2 regions of the Streptomyces sp. NPDC047000 genome follow, and region 2 is predicted to be linked to the other one. Evidence: riboswitches for the same ligand, from Rfam matches in the RefSeq annotation. Region 2 holds a riboswitch; the other holds the start of a gene.
The links. A riboswitch is a leader RNA that binds a small molecule or an ion and turns the genes downstream of it on or off. The one in region 2 is predicted to bind glycine.
Positions count from the first base shown of each region.

Region 1 (15,726 bases), on a different contig from region 2:
GACGCGTCCTCAACCTGTGAGAAGCGGTGCCGCGAAATACCTGCGGAATACCGCCGGGAGGGCAACACTGGACTGCGACCGGTTTATCGCAACGGGGGGACTGAGATGACCACGACAGAGCGAGAGATCCCACCCATGTGCCAGCACCAGCCACCGTGTCCGACCGCCGCTTCCGCAGACCGGGAGAGCGCCCGCCTCATGGCGCATCACCCGGAGCAGGGCTGGAGCCTGCTCTGCAACGGCGTCGTGCTGTTCGAGGACACCGGTGAGCTCCTGCCCGACGGTCAGATCATCGCCCCGCATCGCCTGCTGGATGCGGGACAGGTGATGACGGCCGCCTGAGCACCACTCCGGGTGACGCACGCGATCGCCCGGTGACCCATCTGGGGCCGGACCGCGCCCGGTGCGCGAACCGGCCCCGACCCGTGTCCCGGGGCGGCTACTGCCGGTAGCCGGACGGGAACACGCTCACCCGGCGCGGGATCCCGGATCCTTTCCCTCGTATGCGAACCAGTCGAACTCCGCGTCGCCTTCGGTGACATACATGCCGATCACACGGCCGGTGAAGCCGCCGGCCACCTGGGTGGACAGATACCTTCCGTCGAGTTCGGCCAGCGGCTTGCTCCCGCCGGGGCCCTCGATCGAGAAGGCGAGGGTGTCGGGCCCGCCCGCCCTGATGCCGGGTGCCTGCTGCCCGGCGGCCGTGACGGTGGGCGGAACCACTCCGGTGGTGCGGATGTCGATGGCGAGGGTGACGGGGCCGGGCGGCAGGCGCTGCTCGGCGACGCGCTGCCGTACCGGCCCGATCCGGGCCACGACGCTCACCGTGCCCCCGCCGGCCTCCAGGTCGTAGTGATGGGCCTCGTCGACGCGGACGGACAGTCCCGCGCGGCCCGCGCCGGGTTCCAGCAGGGCCGTCACCCGGCAGTCGGCATGCTGCTGCCGGCGCCCCACGAAGGTGTGGCCGGGGCTGTCGAGGCTTTCCCCGGTCGCCCGCAGGGTCAGCCGGCCCGGCCGCTCCGTCAGCGACCAGGAGCCCTCCGGCCGGGAACGCGGCGAGATCCACTGCGGCGCGAGGACGGCCGCGTCGAAGTCGTCCCGCACCGGTTCGGGCCCGAAAGGATGCCAGGCGGCCGGAGCCGGATGCCGCAGTTCCACAGGGCCCGCCACCGGCCAGCCGTCCACCCACTCCACCGGGACCAGGAACGTCTCCCGGCCCAGGACGTGGTACTCGGGGAAGTAACCTCCCGGCCGGGTCGCCAGCAGTACCGTCCACCAGCTGCCGTCGGCCGCCTGGACGAGGTCGGCGTGACCGGTGCACTGGACGGGCCGGGCGGTGCCGCTGTGGCTGAGGACGGGGTTGGCCGGAGCCGGTTCGTAGGGCCCGCGCGGGGAACGGGCCCGGGCGACCGAGACACTGTGCCCGAGTGCCGTCCCGCCCTCGGCCACCACCAGGTACCACCACGCGCCGATCCGGTAGAGGTGCGGCGCCTCCGGGTCCCGCAGTCCACTGCCCGACCACACGGGTATCGGTCCTTCCAGCACCTTCCCGGTCCCGGGATCGATACGGGCGAGACCGACCCCGGCCATGGCACACCAGCAGCTGCCGTCCTCGTCCCATGCGAGGTCGGGATCGATACCGGGCAGGTCGAGCAGCACCGGGTCCGACCAGGGGCCTTCGGGACGCTCGGCCGTGACCAGGAGGGTGCCCCTGCCTCCCACGTCCGTCGTGATCACGTAGAAGCGGCCGTCGTGGTGACGGATCGTGGGTGCGTAGATCCCGCCGGAGGCCGGGATGCCGTCCGCGATCTCCAGCTGTCCGGGCCGGTCGAGCACATTGCCGATCTGCCGCCAGTGCACCAGGTCGCGGCTGTGGAAAAGGGGCACGCCGGGGAAGTACTCGAAGCTCGAACAGACCAGGTAGTAGTCCTCCCCGACCCGGCACACGCTGGGGTCGGGATGGAAGCCCGGGATCACCGGGTTGTCGTAGGTCCGCATGCGCAACCACCCCTCCGCGCCGAAAGTTTCGCCGCCTCTGCCGAATATGTCGGTCCTGGCGACCATTACGGATCAGACCCCCCGCACCCGTCAAGATCGCGCGCACCGGTCACCGGCACCGCCCTTCCTCTCCGCACGTCGGCCCCGCCCGTCCGTGGCCGCACTCAGGTCACCGGAGAACGCCTGAGGAACCGCCGCCGCGGGTGCCGCGTCACCACCCGGCCGAAGCTCAGACGGCCGGATATCCGTACCCGGAGGTCCGTCGGCACCCCGGGGCCGGCCAACGCCTTCGACCTGACCTCGGCGTAGCCCAGCTCCAGTCCGTCGGTGTCCACGACGACCCCCGGCCGGGTGAGCAGGGTCAGCGTGCCGCCGCGCATGTCCAGGTCCACGAGCAGGGTGTCGTGAGTGATCACCGCCCGGGTGAAGTCGAGCGTCACATCACCCCACTCCGAATCGACCTCCAGCCGCCGCGGCACCACCCAGCCCTCACCGCGCACGACCGAGGCACCCTGCTGGCGGATACGGACGACGCCCTCGGCCTCCACCACCCCCTCGGCCGCCGGCAGGTCGGCGGTGAGCAGGGCCAGCTCCCCGAGGGTGCGGGCGGTCAGGGCCGCCCCGACGCGCTCGTCCAGCTCCTCCGCGGTCAGCCGCCCGTCGCCCGCGGCGGCACCCAGCACCTCCACCACACGGTCCCGGTCCTCGTACGACGCCCTCAGTACCGCGCCCCCGGCCGCACCGGACAGGTCACCCGACATGTCGTCACCCCCGAATCGCTCCATGCACTAAAGCTATATCGCGATACCCTCTGGGACCAGTCACTCGTTCGGGTTGGCTGCTTCTGCGCTTATGGTGACCGGCATGCACTCCTACACGATCGGTCAGGCGGCACGGCTGCTCGGCGTGAGCCCCGACACCGCACGCCGCTGGGCGGACGCGGGCCGGGTCGAGACCCACCGTGACGAGGCCGGACGGCGGCTGATCGACGGACGGGACCTCGCCGCCTTCTCGGTGGAGCTGGCCAGGTCGGGGACCGGTGAGGAGGAGACCCCGCACACCTCGGTCCGCAACGCCTTCCCGGGGATCGTCACCGCGATCAAGCTGGGCGACGTCGCCGCACAGGTCGACATCCAGGCGGGCCCGCACCGTCTCGTGTCCCTGCTGACCCGGGAAGCCGTCGAGGAACTGGGCCTGGAGGTGGGCATGGAGGCCACGGCCAGGGTCAAGTCGACCAACGTCCACATCGACCGGGTCTGAGACCCGGCGGCGCGCCACCGGGACCGCCCGCGATCACCCGGGACCGCCGTGGAGCGGCACTTCCTCACGCTCCGGCGCCGTATCCACCGTCGACCCGTATCACGTTGACGCCGCTGACGTAGCGCGCTCCGCAGCGGTCCTGCGGCAGCACCAGCTGGGGTCCGGCCTCGTCGAGCGGGGTGTCGTCCATGCCGACCGCGAGCAGCACCGGGGCATGGGCGAAGTCGGGGTCGATCTCGGCCCAGGACAGCAGGGCGCGGTGGCCGTCGGTCCCCGTGACGGCGATCAGGAAGCGCGCCCGCTCCTTGCGCCGGGCGGGATCGAAGCCGGGCCCGGCGTCGCACAGCACGTCGTGCAGCAGGGGCCCGGCGAAGCCGTGGTGCTGCACCCCGCTGGTCAGGCAGTCGAACGTGACCTTCACGCGGTGCTGGGGCCAGGCGAGAAGGTCGGACACCGCCAGCCGGACCGGCCGGGCGATGTCCCCGGTAAGGGCGAACTCGACGAGCGCCACGTGCCACCACCTCCCGGCTCTCCCTACCCGGCCGCACCCCGCAGCCAAACGCATATGCGACCCTCTGAGCCCAAGATCCATGCTGTTGCGACGATCAACCGGGATATCGGCTCGCAATTGCGGGCAGTATTATCGCCGCACGGCCCCGTCTCGGCCGTGGATGGGCGTGACCGCCTTCACCTGGAGACACAGAGGAGTACATCCGTGATCACCCGTTCCGCGCGCCGCACCCGCCGCACCCTTCAGGCGACCGGCGCCGGCGCCGCAGCGCTCCTCGCCCTGGCCGCCTGCTCCTCCTCGGACTCGGCCTCCTCGGACTCGGCCGCCGGGTCCGGCTCCTCCTCGCCCGCCGCCCCGCAGCTGTCCGGGACGGTGACCGTCTTCGCCGCCGCCTCCCTCAAGGAGAGCTTCACCACGCTCGGCAAGGACTTCGAGAAGGCCCACCCCGGCACCAAGGTCACCTTCAGCTTCGGCGGCAGCGACACCCTCGCCGCGAGCATCACCGGCGGCGCCCCGGCCGATGTCTTCGCCGCCGCCAGCCCGAAGACCATGGCGATCGTGACGGACAAGAAGGACACGGCCGCGGCACCCGTCACCTTCGTCCGCAACCAGCTCGAGATCGCCACGCTGCCGGGCAACCCGGACAAGGTCGCCTCCCTGAAGGACCTCACCAGGTCGGGGCTCAAGGTCGTCCTGTGCGACAAGACGGTGCCGTGCGGCGCGGCCGCCCAGAAGGCTCTGCAGGCCAGCAGCCTCAAGCTGACCCCGGTGTCGTACGAGCAGGACGTCAAGAGCGCCCTGACCAAGGTCGAGCTGAAGGAGGCCGATGCGGCGGTCGTCTACAAGACCGATGTGAAGGCCGCGGGTGACAAGGTGGAGGGCGTGGAGTTCCCCGAGTCGGCCCAGGCCGTCAACGACTACCCCATCGCCCTGCTCAAGGACGCCCCCAATGCCGCCGCGGCCAAGGCGTTCATCGCGCTCGTCCGGTCCGCCGAGGGCCGGCGGGTGCTCACCGACGCCGGGTTCCTCAAGCCGTGACCCAGGCCGACACGGCCGGCGTCGCGGCCGACACCCTGGAGGGCGGGCCGCGGCGCCGACGTGTCCTGCCGGGTGGCCGCGGGGTGCCGGTGCCCCTGCTGCTTCCGGCGCTGGCGGGTCTCGCCTTCCTGCTGCTGCCCCTGATCGCGCTGCTCGTACGCGCCCCGTGGAGCACCCTTCCCGGCCAGCTGAGCAGCACCGAGGTGTGGCAGGCCCTGCGGCTGTCCCTGGTCAGCGCCACCGCGGCGACCGCGGTGAGCCTGGTACTGGGTGTACCGCTGGCCTGGCTGCTGGCCCGGGTCGACTTCCCGGGTCGCGGTCTCGTCCGGGCCCTGGTGACGCTGCCGCTCGTGCTCCCGCCGGTGGTGGGCGGTGTGGCGCTGCTGATGGCCCTCGGCCGCAACGGTGTCGTCGGCCGGTGGCTGGACACCTGGTTCGGGATCACGCTGCCGTTCACCACGGCGGGCGTGGTGGTCGCGGAGGCGTTCGTGGCGATGCCGTTCCTCGTCATCAGTGTCGAGGGCACCCTGCGTGCCGCCGACCCGCGCTACGAGGAGGCGGCCACGACGCTGGGCGCCTCCCGGTTCACCGCGTTCCGCCGCGTCACCCTGCCGCTGATCGCGCCCGGCGTCGCGGCGGGCGCGGTGCTCGCCTGGGCACGGGCACTGGGCGAGTTCGGCGCGACGATCACCTTCGCCGGGAACTTCCCGGGCCGCACGCAGACGATGCCGCTGGCGGTCTATCTGGCGCTGCAGAGCGATCCGGCCGCCGCCATCTCGCTCAGCCTGGTTCTGCTGGCCGTGTCGATCGCGGTGCTGGCGGGGCTGCGGGACCGCTGGATCACGGCGTCATGACAGAGAGCCGCACCCGCCGCGCCGCGACGGGCGACACCGCGCGCACGGCCGCAGAACCGGCGCACGACGGCACCCCACCCTCCACGGCACCCGGTGTCCGGACACGAGCGGTGCCGCGCCCGCCGCGCCGGACACCCCGACGATGCTGGACGATACCCCTATGACCGACACGGCCGACCTCCACGGCACCACGGCCGCCGGGACGGCCCCGGACACCGGTGCGGACGGTGCGGGGCGCGGCGCGGGCCTCGACGCCCGTCTCGTCGTCGACCGCGGTTCCTTCCGTCTCGACGTGGCGCTGACCGCCGCTCCCGGCGACGTCGTGGCCCTGCTCGGCCCGAACGGCGCGGGCAAGACCACCGCGCTGCGCGCCCTGGCCGGACTCGTCCCGCTCACCGGAGGCCACCTCCGCCTGGACGGCGCCCCGCTGGACCGCACCCCACCGGAGTCCCGCCCGGTCGGCGTGGTCTTCCAGGACTACCTGCTCTTCCCGCACCTCACCGCCCTCGACAACGTCGCGTTCGGCCCCCGCTGCCACGGCGCGACCAGGGCCGAGGCCCGCGCCCTGGCCGCCGAGTGGCTGGAGCACATGGGCCTCGGCGACCACGCGGCCGCCAAACCGCGCCGGCTGTCCGGCGGCCAGGCGCAGCGGGTCGCCCTGGCCCGGGCCCTGGCCGTGCGGCCCCGGCTGCTGCTCCTGGACGAGCCCCTCGCCGCCCTCGACGCCCGGACCCGCCTGGAGGTCCGCTCACGGCTGCGGCGGCACCTCGCCGAGTTCGAGGCCGTGGCCGTGCTGGTCACGCACGATCCGCTGGACGCCATGGTGCTGGCCGACCGGCTGGTCGTGGTCGAGGACGGCCGGGTGGTGCAGGAGGGCACCCCCACCCATATCGCGCGGCACCCCCGTACGGACTACATCGCCCAGCTGGTCGGCCTGAACCTGTACCGGGGCCGGGCCGAGGGCGGTCACACCGTCCGGCTCGACACGGGTCCGGCGATCACCACCACCGAGGAACTCTCCGGCGAGGTCTTCGTGGCGTTCCCGCCGGGCGCGGTCACCCTCTACCGGGAGCGGCCCTCCGGCTCCAGCGCCCGCAATCTGTGGCGCTGCGAGGTCACGGGTCTGGAGACCCACGGCGACCAGATCCGCGCGGACCTGTCCGGTGAACTCCCGCTCGCCGCGGACCTCACCACCGTCGCCGCGGCCGAGCTCGACCTCCAGCCGGGCGCCGCGCTCTGGGCGACGGTCAAGGCGACTCAGACCCACGCATACCCGGCGTGACGCCCTCTCCGGGCTACGGTGAGCACTCCTCCCCCACGGACCCACCACCCTGCGAGGCACCTGCCATGAGCCTGAGCATCCGCAACCAGCTCCCCGGCACCGTCACTTCGGTCACCCCCGGCGAGGCCATGGCCACGGTCGGCGTCCGTCTGGACGGCGGCCGGATCCTGACCGCGGCGATCACCCTGGAGGCGGCCGAGGAGCTCGGACTCGGTGCCGGCTCCGCCGTACGCGCCCTCGTGAAGTCCACGGAGGTGTCCCTCGCGACCGCGCCGGTCCAGGGCGTGTCGATCCGCAACCAGCTGCGCGGCACGGTCACCGCCGTCACCACGGGCGCCGCCATGGCCGCTGTCAAGGTGGACGTCGGCGGCGCCGAACTCACCGCCGCGATCACCAAGGACGCCGTCGGCGACCTCGGTCTCGCGGCGGGGGTGCCGGTAGTGGTCCTGATCAAGTCGACCGAGGTGGCTCTGGCGACGGTGTGACGCGGCACGGGCGGGACCGGGGCGCTGAGCTCCGCCGCCTCGACACCGACGCCGGAACCACGCGCCCGCACCCCGCTGCCGAGGCACCGCGGCTCAGCGCCCCGGCCCAGAACCGGGCCGGGGCGGCCTGCTGGGCTCTGGCCGGCTCAGTCCTCGTACGCGTCCGGCGGCGGACACGCGCAGACCAGGTTCCGGTCGCCGAACGCCTGGTCTATCCGGCGTACCGGCGGCCAGTACTTGTCGGCGGCCAAGACACCGGCCGGGAAGACGGCCTCCTCGCGGCTGTAGGCGTGCTCCCACTCGCCGCTCAGGGCGGCCGCGGTGTGCGGCGCGCCGCGCAGCGGGTTGTCGTCGGCGGGCCAGGCGCCGGAACCGGTCCTCTCGATCTCCGCGCGGATGGCGATCATCGCCTCGCAGAACCGGTCGAGCTCGCCCAGGTCCTCGGACTCGGTCGGCTCGATCATCAGGGTGCCGGCCACCGGGAACGACATCGTCGGCGCGTGGAAGCCGTAGTCGATCAGCCGCTTGGCCACGTCGTCCACGGTCACGCCGGTCGCCTTGGTCAGCGGCCGCAGATCGATGATGCACTCATGGGCGACCAGGCCGCCGGGGCCGGTGTAGAGCACGGGGTAGTGGGGTTCGAGGCGCCTGGCGATGTAGTTGGCGGACAGGACGGCCGTCTGTGTGGCGCGCCGGAGTCCCTCCCCGCCCATGAGGCGGATGTAGGCCCAGGAGATCGGCAGGATACCGGCCGAGCCCCAGGGGGCGGCCGAGACCGGTCCGACGCCCGTCTCCGGGCCCGCCGCGGGCTGCATCGGGTGGTTGGGCAGGTACGGCGCCAGGTGCGCGCGGACCCCGACCGGGCCGACGCCGGGACCGCCGCCGCCGTGCGGGATGCAGAACGTCTTGTGGAGGTTCAGGTGGGAGACGTCGCCGCCGAAGTGGCCGGGCCTGGCCAGGCCCACCAGGGCGTTGAGATTGGCACCGTCCACGTACACCTGGCCGCCCGCCTCGTGGACCCGGGCGCAGATGTCGGCGACGTGTTCCTCGAACACACCGTGCGTGGACGGGTACGTGATCATGAGCACGGCGAGTTCGTCACGGTGCTGCGTAATCTTGGCGCGCAGGTCCGCGACGTCGATCTCACCGTCCTCGGCCGTCCGCACCACGACGACCTTCATGCCCGCCATCACGGCGCTCGCGGCGTTGGTGCCGTGCGCGGAGGACGGGATGAGGCAGACGGTGCGGCGTTCCTCCCCGTTGGCGCGGTGATAGCCGCGCACCGCGAGCAGACCGGCGAGCTCGCCCTGCGAACCGGCGTTGGGCTGCAGGGACACCTTGTCGTAGCCCGTGACCTCGGCGAGGCGCTCCTCCAGCTCACGGATGAGGGTGAGATAGCCCTGCGCCTGTTCGGCGGGCGCGAACGGGTGCAGTCCGCCGAACTCGGGCCAGGTGACCGGCTCCATCTCGGTGGTCGCGTTGAGCTTCATGGTGCAGGAACCCAGCGGGATCATGCCGCGGTCGAGCGCGTAGTCACGGTCGGCGAGGCGGCGCAGATAGCGCAGCATCGCGGTCTCGGAGCGGTACCGGTGGAAGACGGGGTGGGTGAGGAAATCGCCGGTGCGCAGCAGTTCCCGCGGCAGTGTGTCCTCGGCCGTCGTGTCCAGGGCCTCGAGGTCGCCCGTGACGCCGAAGGCGCCCCATACGGCATCCAGCCGGGCACGGGTGGTGGTCTCGTCACAGGCGAAGGAGACGTGGTCCGCGTCGACGAGGTACAGGTTGACCCCGCGCTCCCGGGCGGCGGCGACGATCTCGGCGGCGCGGCCCTCGGCCCGGGCGGTGAGGGTGTCGAAGTAGGCGCCGTGGACGATCTCGACCCCGGCCGCCTCGAGACCGGCCGCCAGGAGCGTGGCGTAGCGGTGGGTGCGCCGGGCGATGCCCCTCAGGCCTTCGGGACCGTGGTAGACGGCATACATGCCGGCCATCACGGCGAGCAGCACCTGGGCGGTGCAGATGTTGCTGGTCGCCTTCTCTCGGCGGATGTGCTGCTCACGGGTCTGGAGGGCGAGCCGGTAGGCCTGGTGGCCGTCGGCGTCCACGGACACGCCGACCAGGCGGCCGGGGAGGCTGCGTGCGTAACTCTCGCGTACCGCCATGTAACCGGCGTGCGGGCCGCCGAATCCCATCGGCACGCCGAAGCGCTGCGTGGTGCCGACGGCGATGTCCGCACCGAGCTCACCGGGCGGCTTCAGCAGCGTGAGGGCCAGCAGATCAGCGGCGACGGTCACCACGGCGCCCAGCTCGTGCGCCTGTTCGATGACAGGCCGGATGTCGCGTACGGCGCCGGAGGCGCCGGGGTACTGGATCAGCACGCCGTTGATCTCGCGTCCGGCGAGGCCGGCCGGGATGCCGTCGGCGAGGCCGGCGACGACCACTTCGACGCCGGTCGGCTCGGCGCGGGTCCGGATGACGGCGATGGTCTGCGGGAGGGCGTCCGCGTCGACCAGGAAGAGCCCCTTCTTGTTCTTGCCCATACGGCGCGACAGAGCCATGGCCTCGGCGGCGGCGGTGCCCTCGTCGAGCAGGGAGGCGCCGGAGGTCGGCAGGCCGGTGAGGTCGGCGACCATGGTCTGGAAGTTCAGCAGCGCCTCCAGACGGCCCTGCGATATCTCCGGCTGGTAGGGCGTGTACGCCGTGTACCAGGCGGGGTTCTCCATGACGTTGCGCAGGATCACCGGCGGGGTGAAGGTGCCGTGGTAGCCGAGGCCGATCATGGAGTCGAGGACCTGGTTGCGGTCGGCCAGGGAGCGCAGTTCGGCGAGCACCTCGGCCTCGGTGCGGGCGGCCGGCAGGTCCAGCACGGCGGTGCTCTTGATCACGTCGGGTACGGCCGCGGCGGTGAGTTCGTCCAGAGAGCCGTAGCCGACCTGCGCGAGCATCTTGGCCTGCGCCCCGGAGTCGGGACCGATGTGGCGCTGTTCGAAGGGGATGCCCTGTTCGAGCTCGGAGAGCGGGATGCGGTGGGCGGTCATTGCGGAGGCCTCCTGGTCTGACGCGACCTTCGAGGGGGTACCACGGCGCGGATCCCCCGGACGGCCTCCCCCTCTGTCATCTCAACCTGAGAGCTTCACCGGGCCGCTCGAGCGCTCCCGGTTTTCACCGTCGGTGAGAGCGGGGGCCCGTCGGCACCCGCCCTGCTTTCCAGAGTGACCTCGTCCGCGCGGTACGTGGGCCTGAGAGATTCCGGGGAGGATTTGCTCCTTCGGCGCCCCCGACGCTTCCGGAGGACTCTCCCGCACGGGGTCAGCAGCCGCTGCCAGCGTACCAGCGGGCCTCACGGACGGTCTCTCGGCGGTCCTCCGACTGGCCGCCGCCCCCGATGTGCTCTTTTGTGGTGATGTAGTGACCGCGTACGAGGTGCGACCACGTGGAGGGACGGGACCGTGCGAACCGACATCGATCCGCGCAGCCTGATCGGCCGCAGAGCGTTCGACAGCAGCGGCACCAAGATCGGTACCGTCGACGAGGTGTACCTCGACGACGCGACCGGCGTACCGGAGTGGGCCGCCATACGCACCGGTCTGTTCTCCCGCGACGCGTTCGTCCCTCTGGAGCCCAGTGAGCTGGTGGAGGGCACCCTCCGTGTCCCGTTCGACCGCGGTCTCATCAAGGACGCACCCGACTTCGGCGTCGGCCGCCACCTCTCCCCCGAACAGGAGCTCCAGCTCTATCACCACTACGGCCTCGACGTGGCCCCGGCTCCGCCCCTGCCCGACCGCGACTTCGGCCGGCTCGCGGGCACGGAGGACGCGTAGCGCCCGTCCGGGCCAGCTGTAGGAGCGCGCGCCCGTGGCCGGGCGCGCCGTGCCGGAACCGTCCTTCCGGTCCGTGCCGGGGCGTTCTCCGGGGCGTCTCCCGGAGGTCCGGGTGAAGGACCGGAGGCAGCGGGGCCCGCCGTCATGGCACTGCCCGGGCCACGAGGTCCGGGCCCGGACTCCGGGTCACCAGCGGGAGGGGATCCGCCGGCTCCAGGTCCGGGTCGTCGACGCGGAAGGTCCGCACCCGGCCGGGCGGCGAGTCCGGGGTCTCGAACCGGACGGTGACCCGTCCGATGCCGCTGCCCTGCACCCACCCGTGCCCGTACCCGCTGTGCCGTACGTCGTGCCCCGCGGGCCAGTGCCGCTCCTTCGGCGCGGGCGGCGGCTGCGACGCGGACGCTTCGTCGGACGGCTCCTGTCCGGTGTCCGTCTCCTCTCCGGCAGCCTGGGCGAAGAGGTCCTCCTGGGTGTAGTCGGCGAGTCCGCTGACACCCACCCCGAGGAGCCGTACTCCGCCCGTCGTGTCCACGGCGTCCAGCAGCCGCGCGGCGGCCTCCCGCACCACCGCCGGGTCGTCGGTGGGTCCGCGGAGCGTCTCGGAGCGGGTCAGCGTGGAGAAGTCGTAGCGCCGCACCTTCAGCACGATCGTGCGCCCCGACAGACCCGAGGCGCGCAGCCGCCGCACGCAGCGGTCCGCCAGCCGCCGGACCTCCGTGCCGACCCGGACACGGTCGTGGATGTCGATGTCGTACGTGTCCTCCACGGACACCGACTTGGTCTCCCGCTCGGCCACCACGGGCCGGTCGTCCCGCGCCAGCGCCATGGCGTACAGCGCGTGCCCGTGCGCCTTGCCGAGCAGCCGTACGAGCTCGTCCTCACCCGCCTCGGCGATCTCGTCGACCGTGGTGATCCCGGCCCGCCGCAGGTGGTCGCCGGTCGCCGGGCCGACCCCCGGCAGGGTCCGCACCGGCAGGGGGCCGAGCAGGGTGCGTTCGGTGCCCGGTTCGATCAGTACGAGGCCGTCCGGCTTGGCCCGCTCCGAGGCGATCTTGGCGAGCATCTTGGAGGCTGCGAGGCCGACCGACCCCGTGAGCCCCGTGGCCGCACGGATGTCGGCACGCAGCTTCGTCCCGGTACGGCGGGCGGACTCGGCGTCCCACGCCACTCCCCCGGCCTCGAGATCCACGAACGCCTCGTCCAGACTCAGCGGCTCCACCAGCGGTGAGAGGGCGTGCAGCAGTTCCATCACCTGGCCGCTGACGGCACGGTAGAAGCCGAAGCGCGGCACGAGACAAGCGGCGTTCGGGGCGAGCCGGCGGGCCTGCGCCATGGGCATCGCCGAGTGCACCCCGAAGACGCGGGCCTCGTACGAGGCGGTGGCGACCACACCGCGGGGCCCCAGCCCGCCCACGATGACGGCTTTCCCCCGCAGGCTCGGCTTGGACGCCTGCTCCGCCGAGGCGAAGAAGGCGTCCATGTCGAGATGCAGGATGGTGGGCGCGGCTCTCACATCTCCGATGCTGCCCTACGCCACTGACAACGTCCGCGCCGAGCCCGCACCGGCGTCACATGCTCCGTGCGGCAGGCCGCACAGGCACCCCTGCCGCGTCGCCGGGCGGGAAGGAAGTGGTCCCGGTGTCCCCATGGGCGCGCCTCAGACCGCCCGGTTGCGCCGCCGTGCCAGTTCGTCCGCCGGATTGGGCCCGATGAGGGTCTCACCCGTGTCGACACGCTCACCGTGCAACTGCGAGAGCGCGTTCTCCACATCCCGCCACACCACTCCGACGGCGATGCCGAAGACTCCCTGGCCACCCTGGAGCAGGGCGTGCACCTCGTCCGGCGAGGTGCACTCGTACACCGTGGCGCCGTCGCTCATCAGCGTCATCCGCTCCAGGTCGCGGAAACCGCATTCCCTGAGGTGCCGTACGGCCGTACGGATGTTCTGCAACGAGACGCCCGTGTCCAGAAAGCGCTTGACAACCTTCAGGACGACGACGTCCCGGAAGCTGTAGAGCCGCTGGGTGCCCGAGCCGTGGGCGGGCCGCACGCTCGGTTCGACGAGCCCGGTGCGCGCCCAGTAGTCCAGTTGCCGGTAGGTGATCCCGGCGGCGGCGCACGCCGTCGGGCCGCGGTAACCGATCTGCTCGGACGCCATGCTCGTCGTCGCTCCTCCGCCGTTCGGCACGGCTGCCGGTCGCTGCCGGGCATGACCTGCCGCGCCGCCCGGCTGGGCGTGTCCCGTGCCCGGACGGAGCCGTGAGCTCGGGGAAGGGTACGGAACGCTCCCCCCGTAACCGGCTCCGGGGACGCCCCCGGCCGTACCGCCGCCGCTGCTTCTCACGCCGACCTCCGTCCTCGACCTGCCTTCTCGACGGTAGGCAGTCACCAGGGGTGCGTCAACGATCGCCACACTCGGCACGCCGAGTGATAATCACCCTACGAGTGGTTTCCCGCACCCCGCCGCGGGGAAAGGCTAGCCGAATGTGTGCGCGGGCGGCCGCATGACGCTCTCGGTACCGCCGGCACCCGCGGCGAACCCTGAGGTGACCCAGCGTCTGCCGGGGCGGCACGGAGCGCAAGTCGGCCGGGGCCGGCAGCGGCTCACTGGTTGCTGGTGCCGAAGTCCTCGGGCGAGATCTGGTCCAGGAACTCGCGGAACTTCTCGACCTCGTCCTCCTGCTCGTCGGGGATCGCGATACCTGCGTCGTCGAGCACCGTGTCACTGCCGTAGATCGGCGTCCCGGTGCGCAGGGCGAGCGCTATGGCGTCCGAGGGACGGGCACTCACCTCCACCCCGCTCGCGAAGACCAGCTCGGCGTAGAAGACGCCCTCGCGCAGGTCGGTGATACGGACCTCGGTGAGCTCCTGGCCGACCGCCTCCAGCACGTCCTTGAACAGGTCATGGGTCAGCGGACGCGCGGGAGCCATGCCCTGCTGGGCGAAGGCGATGGCGGTCGCCTCCCCCGGACCGATCCAGATGGGGAGGTAGCGATCGCCTCCCACTTCGCGCAGGAGCACGATCGGTTGGTTGGAGGGCATCTCGACCCGGACACCTACGACATCGAGCTCGTTCACACAGCAACCCTAGGCCGTGCCCGGGACGTTTGGGTAGTCGGGCCGGGAACAGGTGGCCGATCCGGTCCCCTCCCGGGTGCGCCGCCCGTCACGGCAGCCGTACGCCCAGCGCGGTCTGCACCAGGGCGGCGTGCAGCTTCACCGTGAGCGAGGCGAGTTCCTTGGCGCGGGCCTCCGCATGGACCCTGGTCTGCGGATTGCGGTGGCGCCTGAGCGGGGCCACCACCTGGTCGACAAGGCCCGCCTCACGGTCGGCGGCGGCCTTCATCACCCGCAGATGCCGCGGCTCGATCCCGAACCGGCCCAGTTCGGCGACCAGCGAGGCGACGGTGGCCGCCTCGGCGTCGTAGGCCCCGTCCTCGAGCGGGGCGATGAGCCCGTACGACTCCCATTCCTTCAGCACCTGCTCGTCGATCTCGGCGGCGGCGAGCAGCGCGTCCCGTCCGATCCGCGCCGCCGTGGGCTCCTCGACGAACGGCGCGCCGGACTCTCCGTCCCGCTGCCGTCCCACGACCGGCAGCTGCACGGCCTCGCCGCGCTCCATGGCGTCCAAGTGCTCACGGATCACCCGCAGCGGCAGATAGTGGTCCCGCTGCATCCGCAGCACATGCCCGAGCCGTTCGACGTCCTGCGTGCTGAACTTGCGGTAGCCGGACGGTGTGCGACCCGGTTCGATGAGTCCTTCGGACTCCAGGAACCGGATCTTGGAAATGGTGACTTCGGGAAACTCGGCGCGCAGCGTGGCCAGCACCGCGCCGATGCTCATCAGCCCGCTGTCCGTGGCGGCGGTGCCGTGTCCGGCACCGCCGCTCGGTGTTCGCAGCATGGACCTTCCCTGGGGTTCTCCGGATGGCGTCCGGAGGAGGTCAGACGCCTTGCCGGCTCGCGTAGAAAACCAGCCGGTACTTGCCGATCTGAACTTCGTCGCCGTTGGCCAGGGGGACCTCGTCGATCCGCTCGCGGTTGACATAGGTGCCGTTGAGACTGCCCACGTCGGCCACCGAGAACGCGCCGTCCTGAGCGCGCCGGAACTCCACGTGCCGGCGGGAGACGGTCACGTCGTCCAGGAAGATGTCGCTCTGCGGGTGCCGGCCTGCCGTGGTCAGCTCACTGTCCAGGAGGAAGCGGCTGCCCGAGTTGGGGCCGCGGCGCACCACCAGCAGGGCCGAGCCGAACGGCAGTGCGTCGACGGCCGCCTGGGCCTCCGGCGACAGCGTCGGCATCTGGATCTGGCCGGTGGTCTCGGAGTCGTACGCCTCGATGCCGGAGATGGAGATCGTCGAGGTCGTCTCGGACGCACGCTCCGGCACCGCGCCGGGGCGCAGCGGGGCGCCGCAGTTGGAGCAGAAGCGGGCATGATCCGCATTGCGGTTGCCGCACCTCGTGCACACCAACGACATGGACG
Region 1 covers NZ_JBEYWE010000008.1:6,299-22,024, reverse strand. The annotation lists gene ABZ862_RS15140 (DUF5999 family protein) at 136-342, shown strand; gene ABZ862_RS15135 (glycoside hydrolase family 43 protein) at 469-1,998, opposite strand; gene ABZ862_RS15130 (DUF1707 domain-containing protein) at 2,163-2,783, opposite strand; gene ABZ862_RS15125 (helix-turn-helix transcriptional regulator) at 2,863-3,258, shown strand; gene ABZ862_RS15120 (molybdopterin-dependent oxidoreductase) at 3,323-3,769, opposite strand; gene modA (molybdate ABC transporter substrate-binding protein) at 3,977-4,807, shown strand; gene modB (molybdate ABC transporter permease subunit) at 4,804-5,661, shown strand; gene ABZ862_RS15105 (ABC transporter ATP-binding protein) at 5,822-6,943, shown strand; gene ABZ862_RS15100 (TOBE domain-containing protein) at 7,009-7,428, shown strand; gene gcvP (aminomethyl-transferring glycine dehydrogenase) at 7,575-10,460, opposite strand; glycine riboswitch at 10,640-10,734, opposite strand; gene ABZ862_RS15090 (PRC-barrel domain-containing protein) at 10,872-11,243, shown strand; gene ABZ862_RS15085 (DNA polymerase IV) at 11,386-12,756, opposite strand; gene ABZ862_RS15080 (MerR family transcriptional regulator) at 12,901-13,401, opposite strand; gene ABZ862_RS15075 (bifunctional nuclease family protein) at 13,848-14,321, opposite strand; gene ABZ862_RS15070 (MerR family transcriptional regulator) at 14,410-15,147, opposite strand; gene ABZ862_RS15065 (FHA domain-containing protein) at 15,188-15,726, opposite strand, start outside.
Region 1: linked by a shared signal. The riboswitch ahead of gcvP (aminomethyl-transferring glycine dehydrogenase) and the one ahead of gcvT (glycine cleavage system aminomethyltransferase GcvT) in region 2 are both predicted to bind glycine.

Region 2 (15,726 bases):
GTTGGGCCACAGGCACGCGATCCCGCTGGTCTCCGGTCGGCTGGTCGGCGCGACCGGGGCGGCCAACGCCGTGGTCAGTTCGGCACTGCGGGCCACGACGATGCCGAACTCGAATTCCTGGAATTCGAGGCCCGAGTGCCGGGGGCCGCGATCCGGGCTCCCGGGCTCGCTCTCCCGCACGATGTAGTTGGTGTGCCTCCATTCGAAGTGAACCGGGTCCACGGAGTTCTCGTGGCATTGCAGCCAGTTGCACGGAAGCTCGGACAGGATGACCTGCACGAACCCGCGGCGCCAGGTGAACGGCTCGAACATGGGGACGAGCGGGGCCGGAGCCGGGCCGAGATAGGCCCAGATCATGCCGGCGAAGGCCACTGCCTGATAGGCGTCGATCTTGACCTTGTCCCGAAACGGCGCCGATGAACCGACCATGTCCTCATAAGGCTGTTCGACACAGCTTCCGGACCTGTCGAACATCCAGCCGTGGTAGGAGCAGCGCAGGCTCTGCCCCTCCGTCCAGCCCTGCCCCAGATCTGCGCCCCGGTGCGGACAACGGCGTTGCACCAGGCCGTATCCGTCCGTATCGGTGCGATACAGGACCAGGTCCTCACCCATCAGCCGGACGGGCTTCACGTTCTTCTCGGCGAGCTCCGAGACCGCGGCGACCGGATGCCAGTACCGGCGCAGCAGCGCACCCATCGGAGTCCCGGGGCCCACCCGGGTCAGTGCGTGGTTCTTTGCTTCGGAGAGCACTTCGACACGTCCTTTCAGGTCATGGCACACCGCGTGGAGCAACCGTCCTCTTCGTGGCCTCAGCCGCGCGGCTCACCGTGGCCGGTCATGAGCGTGCGCAGATACGGGGAACCGGACAGCAGGTCTTCGTACCGGCCGTGGGCGAGCACCTTGCCGGCCTCGACGACGATCACCTGGTCTGCGGTCTCGAGCACCGACAACCGGTGGGCGACGACGATCAGCGTCCGGTCGGAGGCGGACAGCCCTCTGAAGATCGCCTGCTCGGTGGCACTGTCCAATGCGCTCGTCGCCTCGTCGAGGATCAGCAAGCGCGGTTTGCGGACCAAGCCGCGGGCGAGGGCGATCCGCTGCCGCTGGCCACCGGACAGGCCCAGTCCTCCGGGACCGAGCAGCGTCTCGTAACGCATGGGGAGCGCCATGATGTCGTCATGGACGCACGCGAGCCTCGCCGCCTGCTGGACCTCTTCCAGCGACGTCCCCGGCTGGGCGTAGGTGATGTTCTCCCGGACGGTGCCGGCGAAGAGCCGGGAATCCTGTGCGACGTACGAGATCGAGCGCCTCAGCAGCACTCGGTCGAGCTGGGCCATGGGGATGCCGCCGATGAGGACCGACCCGCTGTTGGGGGTCTGGAGCCCGGCGATGACGGACGCCAGCGTCGACTTGCCGGAACCCGACCTTCCCAGGACGGCCGTGAGGGTTCCGCCTTCGAAACGGACATCGATCTGACTCAGGGCCGGGCCGGAGTCTCCCGCATACGCGAACGACACGTTCCGGACCTCGACGGGGCCGCTCACGTCGTCCGGTTGCACGCTGTCCGTGGGACGTTCCTCCGGCTCGGCGCCCAGGATGTCCGTCAGCCGGGCGAGTGTCGCGCCGAGGCCGCCGACCTGCAGGGCGCTCTGGACGAGGCTCGCCAACGGCACGAACATCCCGGCGGCCAGCGAGGTGAACCCCACCACCGAGCTCAGTGACGCCGCACCGCTCGACATCTTGAAGTACCCCAGGTCGAGCACCACCAGCGGGGCGAGGAACTGGATGGTCGCGCTCATCGCCGAGCCGATGACCTGGTTCCTCCGGCTCACGCCCCGCTGGTTGATCTCGTCGATGAGGCTCTGGCTCCAACGGTCGTGCGCGGTGTCCTCCAGACCGCAGGCCTTGATCGTCTGAAGTCCGTCCAGCAGTTCGAGGAGCGCGCCCTCCGAGACCGACTGCCGCTCCAGCTCCGCCGCGGACAAAGAGCGCTGCCGCTTCCAGAACAGGAGGAGGACGGCCACCATCACGGCGGCCAACGCCATGCAGAGCAGGGCGAACTGTACGTCGACCACCAGCAGCAGGACCAGGTAGACCAGCACCAGCGTGCCGTCGAACAGGGTGGAGAGAGCCGCACCCGTCAGGACCTGCCGGACCGCCGAGCTGGTCCGCACCCGCATCGCCAGATCACCCGGGTTCCGCTTGGTGAAATATTCGTACGGCAGGGAAAGCAGATGGCCGAACACGCCGAGGGTGACGCGGCGGTCCGCGATCGACTGGAGCGCCAGGAGCGCCAGGCCGCGGACCATGTGGAGCAGCGCGAACGACACGCCCGCCGCGAGCGCGAGGCACAGGATGACGGCTGCCTGCCCCGACCGGTTTCCGGTGCCGGTGCGGGCGACCACGTAGGAAGCGGCGAACGGGGTGGCGAAGTTGAAGACGATCAGCAGGAACGACGCCACTGCGAGGCGTGTCCAGCGGCGGTCCCGGGTGACGAACAGCCTGAGGTACTGCCAGGAACTCTGTGCGACGCCGGGCCCACGGCGGTGCACCGGCGCGCGGCCGTCGACGAGCGGTGCTTCGAACTCGAGTGCCACCCCGGTGAACACGTCGGCGAGTTCGCCCAGTCTGAAGCGCCGGCGCCCCACAGCGGGATCGACGATGTAGGCGTGTGTGGCAGTCGCTTGTTCGAGCACGACGAAGTGGTTGAAGTTCCAGAACAGGATGCTGCCGCTCTTCAGGCGGCCGAGCCCGCCCACGCCGACGCGCACACCACGCCCGAGCGCCCCGAAGTGCCGGGCGGCCCGGAGGAGCGCCTGCGCGGAGACTCCCGTCTGTCCTCCGTCGAGGCGGCGCCGCACCGTCGCGATGTCCACATCGATGCCCAGGAAGGCCAGTACCATCGCCAGGCACGTGGGCCCGCAGTCGGCGCTCTCCGTCTGGTAGAAGACCGGTACCCGGTGACCACGCCGGCCCGGTGCCACTCCAGGGACTGCCGCGATGAGCCGGCGCAGCCTTCCCTGCCTCTGTCCCGTCAGCAGTCCGGGCAGGGTCAGGGCATCTCCCAGACGTCGGCCGACACCATTCCGTTCAGCCGCCTGACGGCTGAACCTGGCCCGGCCGACGGGCCCTGCCACCGGAGGCGCGGCCCGGCCGGGATCGGTCGCTTCCTCAGATTCGATCATGAATGGGGACTCCCCTCGGGAAGAGCGGTTCTGTCCGGACGCAGGGCGGACGACGGAAGTCAGCCCATCAGGATCCGCTCGACGTCGTTCCTCATCTGCCACGCTGCGGCCTCGGTGAGGCGGGCCCGGTTGACCCTCAGATCGAAGCGAACGCGGTCGGCCCAGCTCCCGACCCTCAGATGCACTCCGCCGACCACCCGCTCGATCCGAGGGGCGTAGGCGCCGTAGTCCACGGTGAGGTCGCCCACCACGGTCCTGCGCTGCAGGCGAGGGTGGTTGATGTAAGCGAGGCGCACGCTGCGCTCCGGTCCTCGCGCCGGATCCCCCAGACCGGCGATCTCGCCGGTCTCGACGGTCTCCCGGGTGACCCGCCGGTGCCCCAGCAGGTCGAGCCAGTCGCCGGTGAGCGTTCGAACGAGGTCGGACGGCGCGGTGCGGCGGTCGACGACCATCGGCAGGCCCAGCGTGAGCATGCCGAGCAGTCGCCGTTCCCTGGTGCTCCGGGTGTCCACCGGAAGCCAGATCGCGGTGGAGTCCGCATCCGTGTGCTCGAATACGGCCAGGGCCAGGGCGTGCTGGATCCAGACGAGCTCGGTGGCGTTGCCGGCCCGTGCCGCCTGCCGCATCCTGCGAAGCCGCTCGCCGTCGAGGACGAAGCTCGTCTCCAGGGTCCCGGCCTCCGCCGGGTCCGCATCGGGAACCGAGGAGGCGAGAAAGCCCCATTCCTGGGGTATCCGGGCGTACCGGCGCCGCCAGAAACCGGCGATGTCCCTGCCGTCGGCAGCCGGGGATCCGCGCCGTGCGGCCACGCTCAGGAACTGCGGGCTCGGTGCGGTGAAGGCTTCGCGATCGCCCCGGCGCCGGCGATACGCCTGCCACAGGTCCCCGCCGAAGATCGCCCGGACGCTGCCGTCGACCGCGAACTGGGAGAAGGTCGCGACAAATGCATGGAGATCGGGCGCGTAGCGGAGCAACCGCAGCCGGAACGGGAACTCCGTCCGCAGGTCCCAGGGTTCGGCGACATCCTTCGTGGCCAGGCCGGCGACATACCGGGAGAACCGTTCCTCGGAACCGGCTTTGACTTTCTGGCACCTGACCAGCTCGGTCGGCGGAGGCGTCGCCCTCTCCCACTGATGGGGCCCGGAGTTCCCGCACTCACAGATCGCCAGCCGCAGCGCGTCATGGCTGCCGACGACGTCACCTGTGCCGGCGATGAACGCCTGGATGTCCAGGGGCCCTTGGATGCGGTACGAGAGTTCCAGGGTCGGCCCGGCACTCATGTCACCCCGCAGAGCCCGTAAGACCGAGAGCTGTGGGAGCGTCAGCGGTACCGTCTCCCGACCCTGGTGGCGCATTGCGTCATCTCCCTGTCGTCGACAATCCTGGCCGACATCCGGAATCTCGGGTGCCGGCCAGGATCGAGTCGCTGCCTAGTTCGTGCAGCCGTTGATCGCGGCACCGCCGATGATGTCGGCAAGGGCCTCGTCGGACAGGGACTCGATGTCCACGATCTCGGTGTCGAAGTACTCCATGGTTCACCTCCCCTACGCGTATCAGTTGTTACGGTTTCATCCCCGGCCCGAGCCGCCCGTGAGCTTTTGCCTCGATCGGGGATGAGTCTTCATCGCGGCGAACGCTCGCGCACCAGAGCGGCCAGGCGGGCTATGGTGACGCTGGCTCCGATGTCGAAGAAACCCAATCGGACACCGTATTCCTGGTTCAGGACTTCGACGATCTCGATGAAGCAGAGAGAGTCTCCGCCGCACTCCCAGAAGTCGTCTTCCACGCCCACGCCCCGGATCTCCAGGCGCTCCTCCCAGAGCTCGGCGAGTTCCTGTTCCACAGGGTCGGCCGGAGGTGTATGGACGTACTCCGACAGAATCCGAGGAGATGGTCCGTCCGGGCCGGCCGCATAGTCGCACCAGCCCGACGGCGCCCATCGGAGTCCGTCGACGAATCGCACTCGCCGTACGTCGATGCCATAGCATCCACGGAACGCCAGGCGAATATCGACCCCGGACCCGAGTCCATCGACAGATGCGTAGACCGTGAACTCCGGAGTCTCGTGAAAGGCGGCACCCAGGACGTCTTCGCACATTCCGCGGAACAGAGTGACGTCAAGCTCCCGTGGCACGGAACCCCTTCCGGTCGAATATCTTCCTGATGGCGACGGCATCGGGCTTGCCGATCTCCGACCGAGGGATCTCGGTCACGCGGATACAGACCTCGGGAAGCTCGTGATCCTTGATCCGAGAGGCACAGAAACTCTGGATCGCCGGCAGATCGAGCTCGGCCACGGAGTCCCGCAGCACCAGCAGCGCTCCTGTCGTGTCCCGCTCCGCGCCCGTGAGCGCGACGCATTCGGCGTCCAGGACGTCCGGATGGGTTCGCAGTACCAGCGACAGCCGGCCGAGCCACATGACCCCGCTGGAGGTGGCGGCCCGGTTCGCGGCACGGTCGAAGACATAGAGGTATCCGTCTTCGTCGAGCCACCCCATGTCGCCCAGGCTCACGTAACCGTCGTCGGTGTGCCGGAGCCAGGGGGCGGCCGAGCGGGCCCGGCCGGCCGCCCCCAGCCGACGGAGATAGATACGGCCGATGCCGCCCGCACCCTGTGCCTGCCCTGGGACGTCCCCTATCCGCAGGTGTGTCAGCAGTCCGCGCCCCACCGAGCCGGGCTTCGCCAGCCACTCGGAGCCGTTGATCACGGTGACGCCGACACCCTCGGTGCCGCCGTACATCTCGAAAACGCGTTCGCCCCCCAAAAGGTCTATCCACGCCTGCTTGAGCGGTGCAGGACAGGGGAGGGCGGTGTGCAGAATTCCGGTCAGGCTCTTCAATCGTTGTGGATCACGTGTGGCCGCGGGCAGAAGGGCTTTCATGTAATGGGGAGTGACCATGAGCCAGCCGATGCGGTGATCCGCGATCGTGTTCAGGAGGTCCTCGGGCTCCATCGGCTTCGCCAGGACGATCTGATTCCGATCCAGTACGCCTTGTACCAGCGCGGCCACCGTCCCGATGTGATGGATCGGGAGAGTGATGAGCTGCCGCTGTCCGGACCGCCAGCCACACGCTCGGAACACGAGGTCGGGAATGGTTCTCGGATCGTAGTCGCCCAGATTCCAGAAGGGAACGATCTTCGGAACACCCGTCGAACCGCTCGTGGTCAGGAGATATCGTGGACGGCGGTGTTCGGTGGTGTGCTCCCACCGTGTGAGATGAACGGTGGCAGCGGATTCCCGACCGGGTTCCGATGACGATGACCCGGGCACTCGGAGATACCGCGTCCGGGTACTCAGTCCCGCGTTGCCCAGCGCGCCGGACAGTGCTTCGGCGTCGAGCTGCGGAGCGTACGGGAGTACGGTGACGCCCGCACACAGGGCAGCCAGAATGATCTTCGTCGTTTCGATGGAAACCGTCGCGGGATGGCAGACGACGGCGGCACCGTTCAGATCACGATTCCAGGCACGGAGGAGATCCGCGATCCCCCGGACGTCGTCGACCAGACACCGGTAGGTGACTTCCCGGGAGGATCGGCCGGCTGCAACCTCGATGATTGCCGGGAAATCCGGTGCTTCGGCTGCCAGTTCGGTCAGTTTCTCCGATATCGGCATCGCATTCACGGCGCGCGGCACGGCCTACCTCCCATCGCAATACTTGATTCCTGGTCGTGATACGTCCACGGCGGTTTCCGGGTCGTCGATTTCCGGAAGGGTGCGGTGCGGATTCCTGCCCTGTGCGGGTACAGGGTCCGGAGTTCAGGGCAGCGCCGGGGCCACACCGCGGCGGCGCAGTTCGGGCAATACCCCTTCTCCGACCCAGTATGCTTCCTCCAGATGCGGAAACCCGGAGAGAACGAATTCTTCGATGCCCAGCGCGGCGTACTCTTCGATCCGGTCGGCCACCTCGGTATGACCACCCACCAGTGCGGTTCCCACTCCGCCACGGAGCAGCCCCACCCCCGCCCAGATGTTCGGGTAGATCTCCAGGTCTGTGGCGTCCCGGCTGGAGAGGAACTTCTCTGTCAGCGCCCGCTGCCGGGCCTGCCCGGTCGATTCGATGCCGGCCAGGACGTTCTGCACTTTTCTCACCTGGACGGGGTCCATCTTGTTCAGCAGGCGCTGCGCGACGGTCCGGGCCTCCGCGGAGCTGTCCCGGGAAATCACATGGAACCGGATACCGAAACGGACGCGACGTCCCTCCTCGTCGGCGAGCTTCCGGATCCATGCGATCTTCTCCGCGATCCGATCGGGTGGCTCGCCCCAGGTCAGGTACACATCCGCATGGCGAGCCGCGATCGGCCCGGCCGGGCCCGAAGACCCGCCGAAGTACAACGCGGGCAGCGGGTCCGGAGGTTCGGACACCGTCGCTCCCCGCACGTCGTAGTACCCGCCCTTGAAGTCGAACGGCGTGCCGTTCCACGCGCCCCGAAGGACGGTCAGGAACTCTCCGGCCCGGGCGTATCTCTGCTCCTTGGGGAGGTGGTCGCCGAACCGGGCCTGCTCCGCGCTCTCCCCGCCCGCGACCACGTTCAGCAGCAGTCTTCCCTCGGAAAGGCGCTGGAAAGTCGCCGCCATCTGGGCGCTCAGCGTGGGTGACACCAGACCCGGCCGGAAAGCGACCAGGAACTTCAACCGCTCGGTCTCGTGGAGCAGTGCCGCGGTGGTCAGCCAGGCGTCTTCGAACCAGGTACCCGTGGGAGTGAGCACCGCCTCGAATCCGAGCTGCTCCGCCGCCCGGGCGACCAGCCCCAAGTACCCCATGTCCGGCGCCCGGAACCGGTCCGTGCCGCCTTCGCAGGCCGGTTCCGCCCGTCGGCCGGGGCCATGGGTGCCGTGCGTTCCCACGGCCAACGACCGGCTGTCCCCGGCCGTCGGCAGGAACCAGTGAAACTTCGCTGACATCGATTCCCTCACGCGGTGGCGATGAAGAGACGTCCTGTCGGGGAGGACTGCCGTACGCACAGCACGTCGGAGAAGCCGGCATCCGACAGCTTGTCGCCCCACTCGGACTCGGTGAGGAGCTTCCGGCCCATGAACTGCTGGTGCATGTAGGTGACCAGGGCACTGAAACGCCGCTCCCAGCCGGTCGCCGCATACGGGACGGCATCGGTGACGGCCAGGAGGCCGCCTTCGGGCAGCGCGGCCCGGCAGTTGCGCAGTACCGCGTCCGCGGTGGCTTCCTCCTCGGGCAGCATGTCGTGGAAGACGAATCCCGCCGTGATCATGTCGGCACCCGCCAGGACGGCGTCGTCCGTGGCGAGGGACTGGATGGACCTCTCCACGACCGTCAGCCGGTCGGCGACGCCACCGGACGCGGCGAGAACCCTGGCGGCCGCACAGGCGTCGTGGGCCAGATCCAGGGCCACCCCGGTGGTGTCCGGCAACCGCTGGAGGACATCGATGAGCATCCTCGCCGTACCCGCGCCCAGATCGACGATCCGGGTGGGCGCGGCCTCGAGGACGACCGAGACCAGCGAGGGATAGAACGCCATCTCCCCCTGCCACTGGGACGAGACCGCCACCTGCTCCATGTCCCGGCGGTATGCCGTGCGAGCCGATTCTGGGTCCTCGAGGAATGCGCGGGCATGCTCGATGAACGGTCGGTTCGCGTTGAGTGCCCACGAGAGGTAGCCGGCCTGGTAACGAAGCGTCGGGAACGAGGGAGCGGCGCGGAAGGCACCTTCCCGGTCGGGAACCTTTTCGATGATGGCGGCGGCCTCGTAGGTCGTCAGCAGCATCTCCACGCCGGCGACGGGAAGGTTCACCGCGGCGGCCAGTGCCGCGGCCTCCACTGCCTCGTCGTCTTCGAGATAGGGCAGGATTCCGAGACGCTGACCGATTTCGAGCAGGGCGCTCACGGCGGCCAGATCCGGGGCCGGACCGAACGCCTCGGGAGCCGACCGGCAATCGACGAACCGGACAGGGGAACGGTGCGTTTTCGTGTCACTCACTTCCACTTCGACCGCTTTCATGAGTCTGCATCAGGGTTTCGAATGTGCCCGAGTCCGGAATAGAGACACCAGATCATGGTCGGCTCGAACTCCTCCACGGGACGGAGCCCGGCCGCCCTCTGTACGACGTCCAGCGATCCGATACAGGCATCGACACGGCCTTCCTCCGCCAACCGCACCGCGATCGGCTTGGAATCGCAGAATCGGAGTTCCACGTCTGCCGGAAAGATCTTTTGAGCGAAGGCCGCGGTGGCCGGGTGCAGCGCGACGCTGCGGACCTCGGAGGCAGCGCCCGCACGGTCGACGTTGACGGCGGCGCACATCTTCTTGGTGGGGCTCTCCCAGAGGCCGACCATGCTCATGCGTCCCTGGAAGCGGAAATGCAGGTTCACCCAGCTGTCGCGCAAGATATTGTCCGAGACGGTCAGGTGGCCGGCTGGTACGAGGGCAAGGACGGACTCTTGCTCGGCGTAGTCCATGACCTCCGGAACGGTCGGAAGCGTGACCACTTCGGAGAAGTATTTGCGTGCCTCATGGACCGAGTCCGTCCCGCGGGGTCCCAGCGTGGCAACCGCGGTGCGGACGTCGATACCCGGTGGCGGGGAAGGCCTGATACCGAACACGGCATCACCCGGCGGAGTTCTGATCGCCAGCACTGGGAATCCCTTCAGGGGTCGACGTGGCGCCCATCCTGTATCGCACGGCCTCCTGCCTCTCTCGTTTTCCCCTCGCTTTCTTCAACCCACGCTACGGGCCCCTTGTTGACGCACAGTTCATGCGCAGTGGATGACCAGTGACCCGTGACCAGTTACGGGTGACGTGTGACTGTGTTTGCGGAACCCGAGGTGTCCGTGACCGGTGACATCACCGGGCCGGCCGGTGCGGCGCCGCTGACGGCGGGCCGCCGCGAAGCCCGCCGTGCCGAGCGGGGTCCGGCCGGGGCGGAGGGCGAACGCCGGGGCTGCCGCGCGTCAGGTGCTGTCCCGGGTGCGGTGAACCGCCCGGTTACCGTGGAGCCCGGTGATCCGGTTCCGGGCGACCACGGGGCCTGCTCCCGGCCCCGCCGGCAGCCGCGTCCGTACGCGGGGGTGGTACGTGGTCCGAAGGAGACGGGCGCGCTGGGCAGGGGCCTGTCTCCCTAGCACTCGATGATGTTGACCGCCAGGCCGCCCCGGGCCGTCTCCTTGTACTTGACCGACATGTCCGCGCCGGTGTCCTTCATCGTCTTGATGACCTTGTCCAGGGAGACCAGGTGCGAGCCGTCCCCGCGCATCGCCATCCGCGCCGCGGTGACCGCCTTCACCGCGGCCATGCCGTTGCGCTCGATGCAGGGGATCTGGACCAGTCCGCCGACCGGGTCGCAGGTGAGGCCGAGGTTGTGCTCCATGCCGATCTCCGCGGCGTTCTCGACCTGTTCCGGCGTGCCGCCCAGCACCTCGGCGAGGGCGCCGGCCGCCATCGAGCAGGCGGAGCCCACCTCGCCCTGGCAGCCCACCTCGGCGCCGGAGATGGACGCGTTCTCCTTGAACAGCATCCCGATCGCGCCCGCCGCGAGGAGGAAGCGCACCACGCCGTCCTCGTCGGCGCCGGGGACGAAGTCGAGGTAGTAGTGCAGTACCGCCGGGATGATGCCGGCCGCTCCGTTGGTGGGCGCGGTGACCACCCGGCCGCCCGCCGCGTTCTCCTCGTTCACCGCCATCGCGTACAGCGTGATCCACTCCATCGAATGAGCCAACGGGTCACCCTCGGAGCGGAGCTGACGGGCCGTCATGGCGGCGCGGCGGCGTACCTTCAGGCCGCCCGGCAGGATGCCCTCCCGGGACAGACCGCGCGCCACGCACTCCCGCATCACCCGCCAGATCTCCAGCAGCCCGGCGCGGATCTCGTCCTCGGTGCGCCAGGCACGCTCGTTCTCCAGCATGAGCGAGGAGATCGACAGGCCCGTCTCCCGTGTGCGGCGCAGCAGTTCGTCACCGGTGCGGAAGGGATACTTCAGGACGGTGTCGTCCAGCACGATACGGTCGGCGCCCACCGCGTCCTCGTCCACCACGAAGCCGCCGCCCACCGAGTAGTACGTCTTCGCCAGCAGCTCCGTGCCCGAGGCGTCGTACGCCCCGAGGGACATGCCGTTCGCGTGGTAGGGGAGTGCCTTGCGGCGGTGCAGGACGAGGTCGTCGTCGCAGGAGAACGCGATCTCGTGGTCGCCGAGGAGACGGATACGGCCCGTGGAGCGGATCGTCTCCACCCGGTCGTCGGCGGTCTCCACGTCGACCGTGCGCGGGGAGGCGCCCTCCAGGCCGAGCAGCACCGCCTTCGGCGTGCCGTGACCGTGACCGGTCGCGCCGAGCGAGCCGTACAGCTCCGCGCGCAGCGAGGCCACCGGGTCGAGCAGCCCCTCGTTGCGCAGTCTGCGGGCGAACATCCGGGCCGCGCGCATCGGGCCCACGGTGTGGGAGCTCGACGGGCCGATGCCGACCGAGAACAGGTCGAAGACCGAGATGGCCACGGGACTCCTCCGGCAGGAACGATGAGGGCAGGGGTGTGGCGGTGGAACGGGAGCGGCACCGCGCCCAGCTGTGGACGGCCCTGCGTCCAGTGTGCGCGGTGCCGCTTGAAAGCGGCTGAACCGGGGACGGGGCTACGCGCCCAGACCCGGGTACAGCGGGTGCCGGCCGGTCAGCGCCGTCACCCTCGCATGGAGCGCCGCCGCGTCGTAGGACGGCTTCAGCGCCTCGGCGATCACGTCCGCGACCTCGGCGAAGTCCTCCGCCGTGAAGCCGCGCGTGGCCAGCGCCGGGGTGCCGATGCGCAGGCCCGACGTGACCATCGGCGGGCGCGGGTCGTCCGGCACCGCGTTGCGGTTGACGGTGATGCCGACCTCGTGCAGCCGGTCCTCGGCCTGCCGCCCGTCCAGCTCGGACGCGCGCAGGTCGACCAGGATCAGATGGACGTCCGTCCCCCCGGACAGCACGTTCACCCCGGCCGCCCTGGCGTCCGGCGCCGTGAGCCGCTCGGCGAGGATCCGCGCGCCCTCCAGCGTCCGCCGCTGGCGCTCCTTGAACTCCTCCGAGGCGGCGACCTTGAACGACACCGCCTTGGCCGCGATCACATGCTCCAGCGGACCGCCCTGGAAGCCCGGGAAGACGGACGAGTTCAGCTTCTTCGCGAACTCCTTCCGCGCGAGGATGATCCCGCCGCGCGGCCCGCCCAGCGTCTTGTGGGTGGTGGAGGTGACGACGTCCGCGTACTCCACCGGGTTCGGGTGCAGCCCCGCCGCGACCAGACCGGCGAAGTGCGCCATGTCGACCCACAGATACGCCCCGGCCTCGTCGGCGATCCGCCGGAACTCCGCGAAGTCCAGCTGCCGCGGGTACGCCGACCAGCCCGCGATGATCACCTTCGGCCGGTGCTCCTTGGCGAGCCGCTCGACCTCCGCCATGTCGACCAGACCGGTGTCCGGACCGACGTGATAGGCGACGACCTGGAACTGCTTGCCGGAGAAGTTCAGCCGCATCCCGTGGGTGAGGTGACCGCCGTGCGCCAGGTCCAGGCCCAGGATCGTGTCGCCGGGCTGGGCCAGCGCGAACAGGGCCGCCTGGTTGGCGGAGGCGCCCGAGTGCGGCTGGACGTTGGCGTACTCGGCGCCGAACAGGTCCTTCAGCCGGTCGATGGCGATCTGCTCGGCGACGTCGACGTGCTCGCAGCCGCCGTAGTAGCGGCGGCCGGGGTAGCCCTCGGCGTACTTGTTGGTGAGGACCGAGCCCTGCGCCTCCATCACCGCGAGCGGGGCGAAGTTCTCGGAGGCGATCATCTCGAGGGTGGACTGCTGGCGCTCCAGCTCGGCACCGACCGCGGCGGCGATCTCCGGGTCGAGCTCGTGCAGGGGCGTGTTCAGGACGGACATACGGTCGGACATACGGTTACGACTCCTCGCCGGTGGCGTAGGCGGTGTACTCGTCGGCGGACAGCAGGCCCTCCGGCTCGGCCGACGGCCGTACCCGGAACAGCCAGCCGCCTTCGAACGGCTCGGAGTTCACGAGGGACGGGTCGTCCACCACGTCCTCGTTGACCGCGGTGATCTCACCGGTGACCGGGGCGTACAGCTCGGACACCGACTTGGTCGACTCCAGCTCGCCGCAGGGCTCGCCCGCGGTCACCGTGTCGCCGACCGCCGGGAGCTGGACGTACACCACGTCACCGAGGGCGTTGGCCGCGTGCTCGGTGATGCCGACCGCCGACACGCCGTCCTCGGCGGCCGACAGCCACTCGTGTTCCTTGCTGTAGCGGAACTGCTGGGGGTTGCTCATGACCTGAATTCTCCTGTACGCGGGGGGCTGCGGTGACCCGGGTGACCGCGCTGACGGTGGTCACCCGGGTCACCGGACGATCGTGGTGAGGGTCGTACTGCGGTGGCCGGCCCGGCCGGGCCGGCCGCGGTGCGGCGCCGGTGGCTACTTCCGGCGCCGGTAGAACGGCAGCGCCACGACCTCGTACGGTTCGTGGCTGCCCCGGATGTCCACCCCGACCCCGGCCGTGCCGGGTGCCGAGTACGCGGCGTCGACGTAGGCCATCGCGATCGGCCTGCCCAGGGTGGGGGACGGCGCCCCGGAGGTGACCTCGCCGACCGCCTCACCCCCGGCGACCACCCGGTACCCGGCGCGCGGCACCCGGCGCCCCTCCGCGACCAGGCCGACCAGGACGCGCGGCGGGCTGACGGCGGCCCGCTCGGCGGCGGCCAGCAGCGCCTCGCGCCCCACGAAGCCGCCCTCCTTGCCGAACTTCACCACCCGGCCGAGCCCGGCGTCGAACGGGGTGAGCGCGGTGGACAGTTCGTGCCCGTACAGCGGCATCCCCGCCTCCAGTCGCAGCGTGTCACGGCAGGACAGCCCGCAGGGCACGAGACCTGCCCCGGCGCCCGCCTCGGTCAGCGCCTGCCACACCTTCTCTGCGTCGGCGGGGGAGACGAACAGTTCGAAACCGTCCTCGCCGGTGTAACCGGTGCGGGCGATCAGCGCCGGGACACCGGCGACCGTACCGGGCAGGCCGGCGTAGTACTTCAGGCCGCCGAGGGCGGCGTCGGTCAGGGACGCGAGGATGCCGGCGGACTCCGGGCCCTGCACGGCGAGCAACGCGTAGCTGTCCCGGTCGTCGCGCACCTCGGCGTCGAAGCCCGCGGCGCGCCCGGTCAGCGCGTCCAGCACCACCTGGGCGTTGGAGGCGTTGGCGACCACCAGGTACTCGGTCTCCGCGAGCCGGTAGACGATCAGGTCGTCCAGGATGCCGCCGTCCTCCCGGCAGATCATCGTGTAGCGGGCCCGGCCAACGGCCACCGCGGCGAGGTCGCCGACCAGGGCGTGGTTCAGCAGGGCGGCGGCCTGGACGCCCCGCACCGTGATCTCGCCCATGTGGGAGAGGTCGAACAGGCCGGCCCGGGTGCGGACGGCGGTGTGCTCGTCGCGCTCGGAGCCGTAGCGCAGGGGCATGTCCCAGCCGGCGAAGTCGGTCATCGTCGCGCCGAGCGAACGGTGCAGGGCGTCGAGCGCCGTACGGCGCGGGGCAGCGGGAAGGGAAGCGTCGGTACTGCTCATCGGTCGGTCTCCCAGGGCAGGGCAGGTCCGGACAGGGCTGGACAGGACGGGTGGAGGTGATCCTTGTCCTCCCCATCTGTCATCGGAACCTGAGAGGTTCGCCATGACGGCCGCGGGCCCCCGCGGGGGACGCCGGTGTCATGACTTGCACCGTGGGTGGGGCCGCCGGAGCCGGAGCACGGGAGTGCTGCGGCGGCGGCCCGCTTTTCAGATGTGCCTCGCCCGCGCGGTGACGGGGCCTGAGAGATTCAAGGGAGGGACTTGCTCCTTCGGCGTCCCGTGAGCGCTCTCGGCGAGCGCCGCAGGGAACTCTCCCGCGCGGATTCAAGCGGCCGGTATGCAGTTGGCGCGCACATCATCGCACGGGGTACGGCCCGGCGCCCTCCCGCGTCAGGAGTGATACCTCGCTTTACAGGTGTCACCCTTCTTTTCCAAGACGACCGCCGCTGATCGCCTTGCAATCTCGTGTCAGTAGCGTCGAGCTGCTTTGTGAATGACGATGCTCATATCCGGCCATCGTGAGAGACGTTTTTCGGCACCCGCGTGATCTGTGACCCGGCTGTTGCGGCGCACGGACCGAACCGCGGAACTCCGTGGATTACCGTTCCTTTACATTCGAGGGGCACAACCCCCCTCGGGGCCCAAGGGACACCCAAGGAAGAACCAGAGGACGACCAGGGAACGCTCAAAGGGAACCGAGGGCCGCTCCAGGGGAGGACGCGCACGTGAAGACGACGACGGTCAAAAGGACCACAGCCGCATACGCCACCACGGCGACCGCGGCCGCGGCAGCCGCCGCGGCCACCGGAGCCGCCCTGCCCGGCCGGCCCGCCCTCCCCGTCCGCGGGCACCGCGCCAAACGCACCGCGCCCGTCGTCCGTGACCTGCGCGAACGCGCCGGACGCAGCCCGCACGCCCTGGTCTTCGGCGCCCGCGACCTCGTCGTCGTGACCGGACTGCCCGGCAGCGGCAAGTCCACCTTCATGGACCGCGCGGTGCA
Region 2 covers NZ_JBEYWE010000037.1:40,942-56,667, forward strand. The annotation lists gene ABZ862_RS34925 (aromatic ring-hydroxylating dioxygenase subunit alpha) at 1-750, opposite strand, end outside; gene ABZ862_RS34930 (peptidase domain-containing ABC transporter) at 810-3,068, opposite strand; gene ABZ862_RS34935 (condensation domain-containing protein) at 3,245-4,465, opposite strand; gene ABZ862_RS34940 (phosphopantetheine-binding protein) at 4,807-5,028, opposite strand; gene ABZ862_RS34945 (AMP-binding protein) at 5,303-6,820, opposite strand; gene ABZ862_RS34950 (LLM class flavin-dependent oxidoreductase) at 6,944-8,089, opposite strand; gene ABZ862_RS34955 (methyltransferase) at 8,098-9,045, opposite strand; gene ABZ862_RS34960 (hypothetical protein) at 9,156-9,794, opposite strand; gene ABZ862_RS34965 (L-serine ammonia-lyase) at 10,277-11,644, opposite strand; gene glyA (serine hydroxymethyltransferase) at 11,777-13,042, opposite strand; gene gcvH (glycine cleavage system protein GcvH) at 13,059-13,445, opposite strand; gene gcvT (glycine cleavage system aminomethyltransferase GcvT) at 13,590-14,726, opposite strand; glycine riboswitch at 14,944-15,053, opposite strand; gene ABZ862_RS34985 (AAA family ATPase) at 15,542-15,726, shown strand, end outside.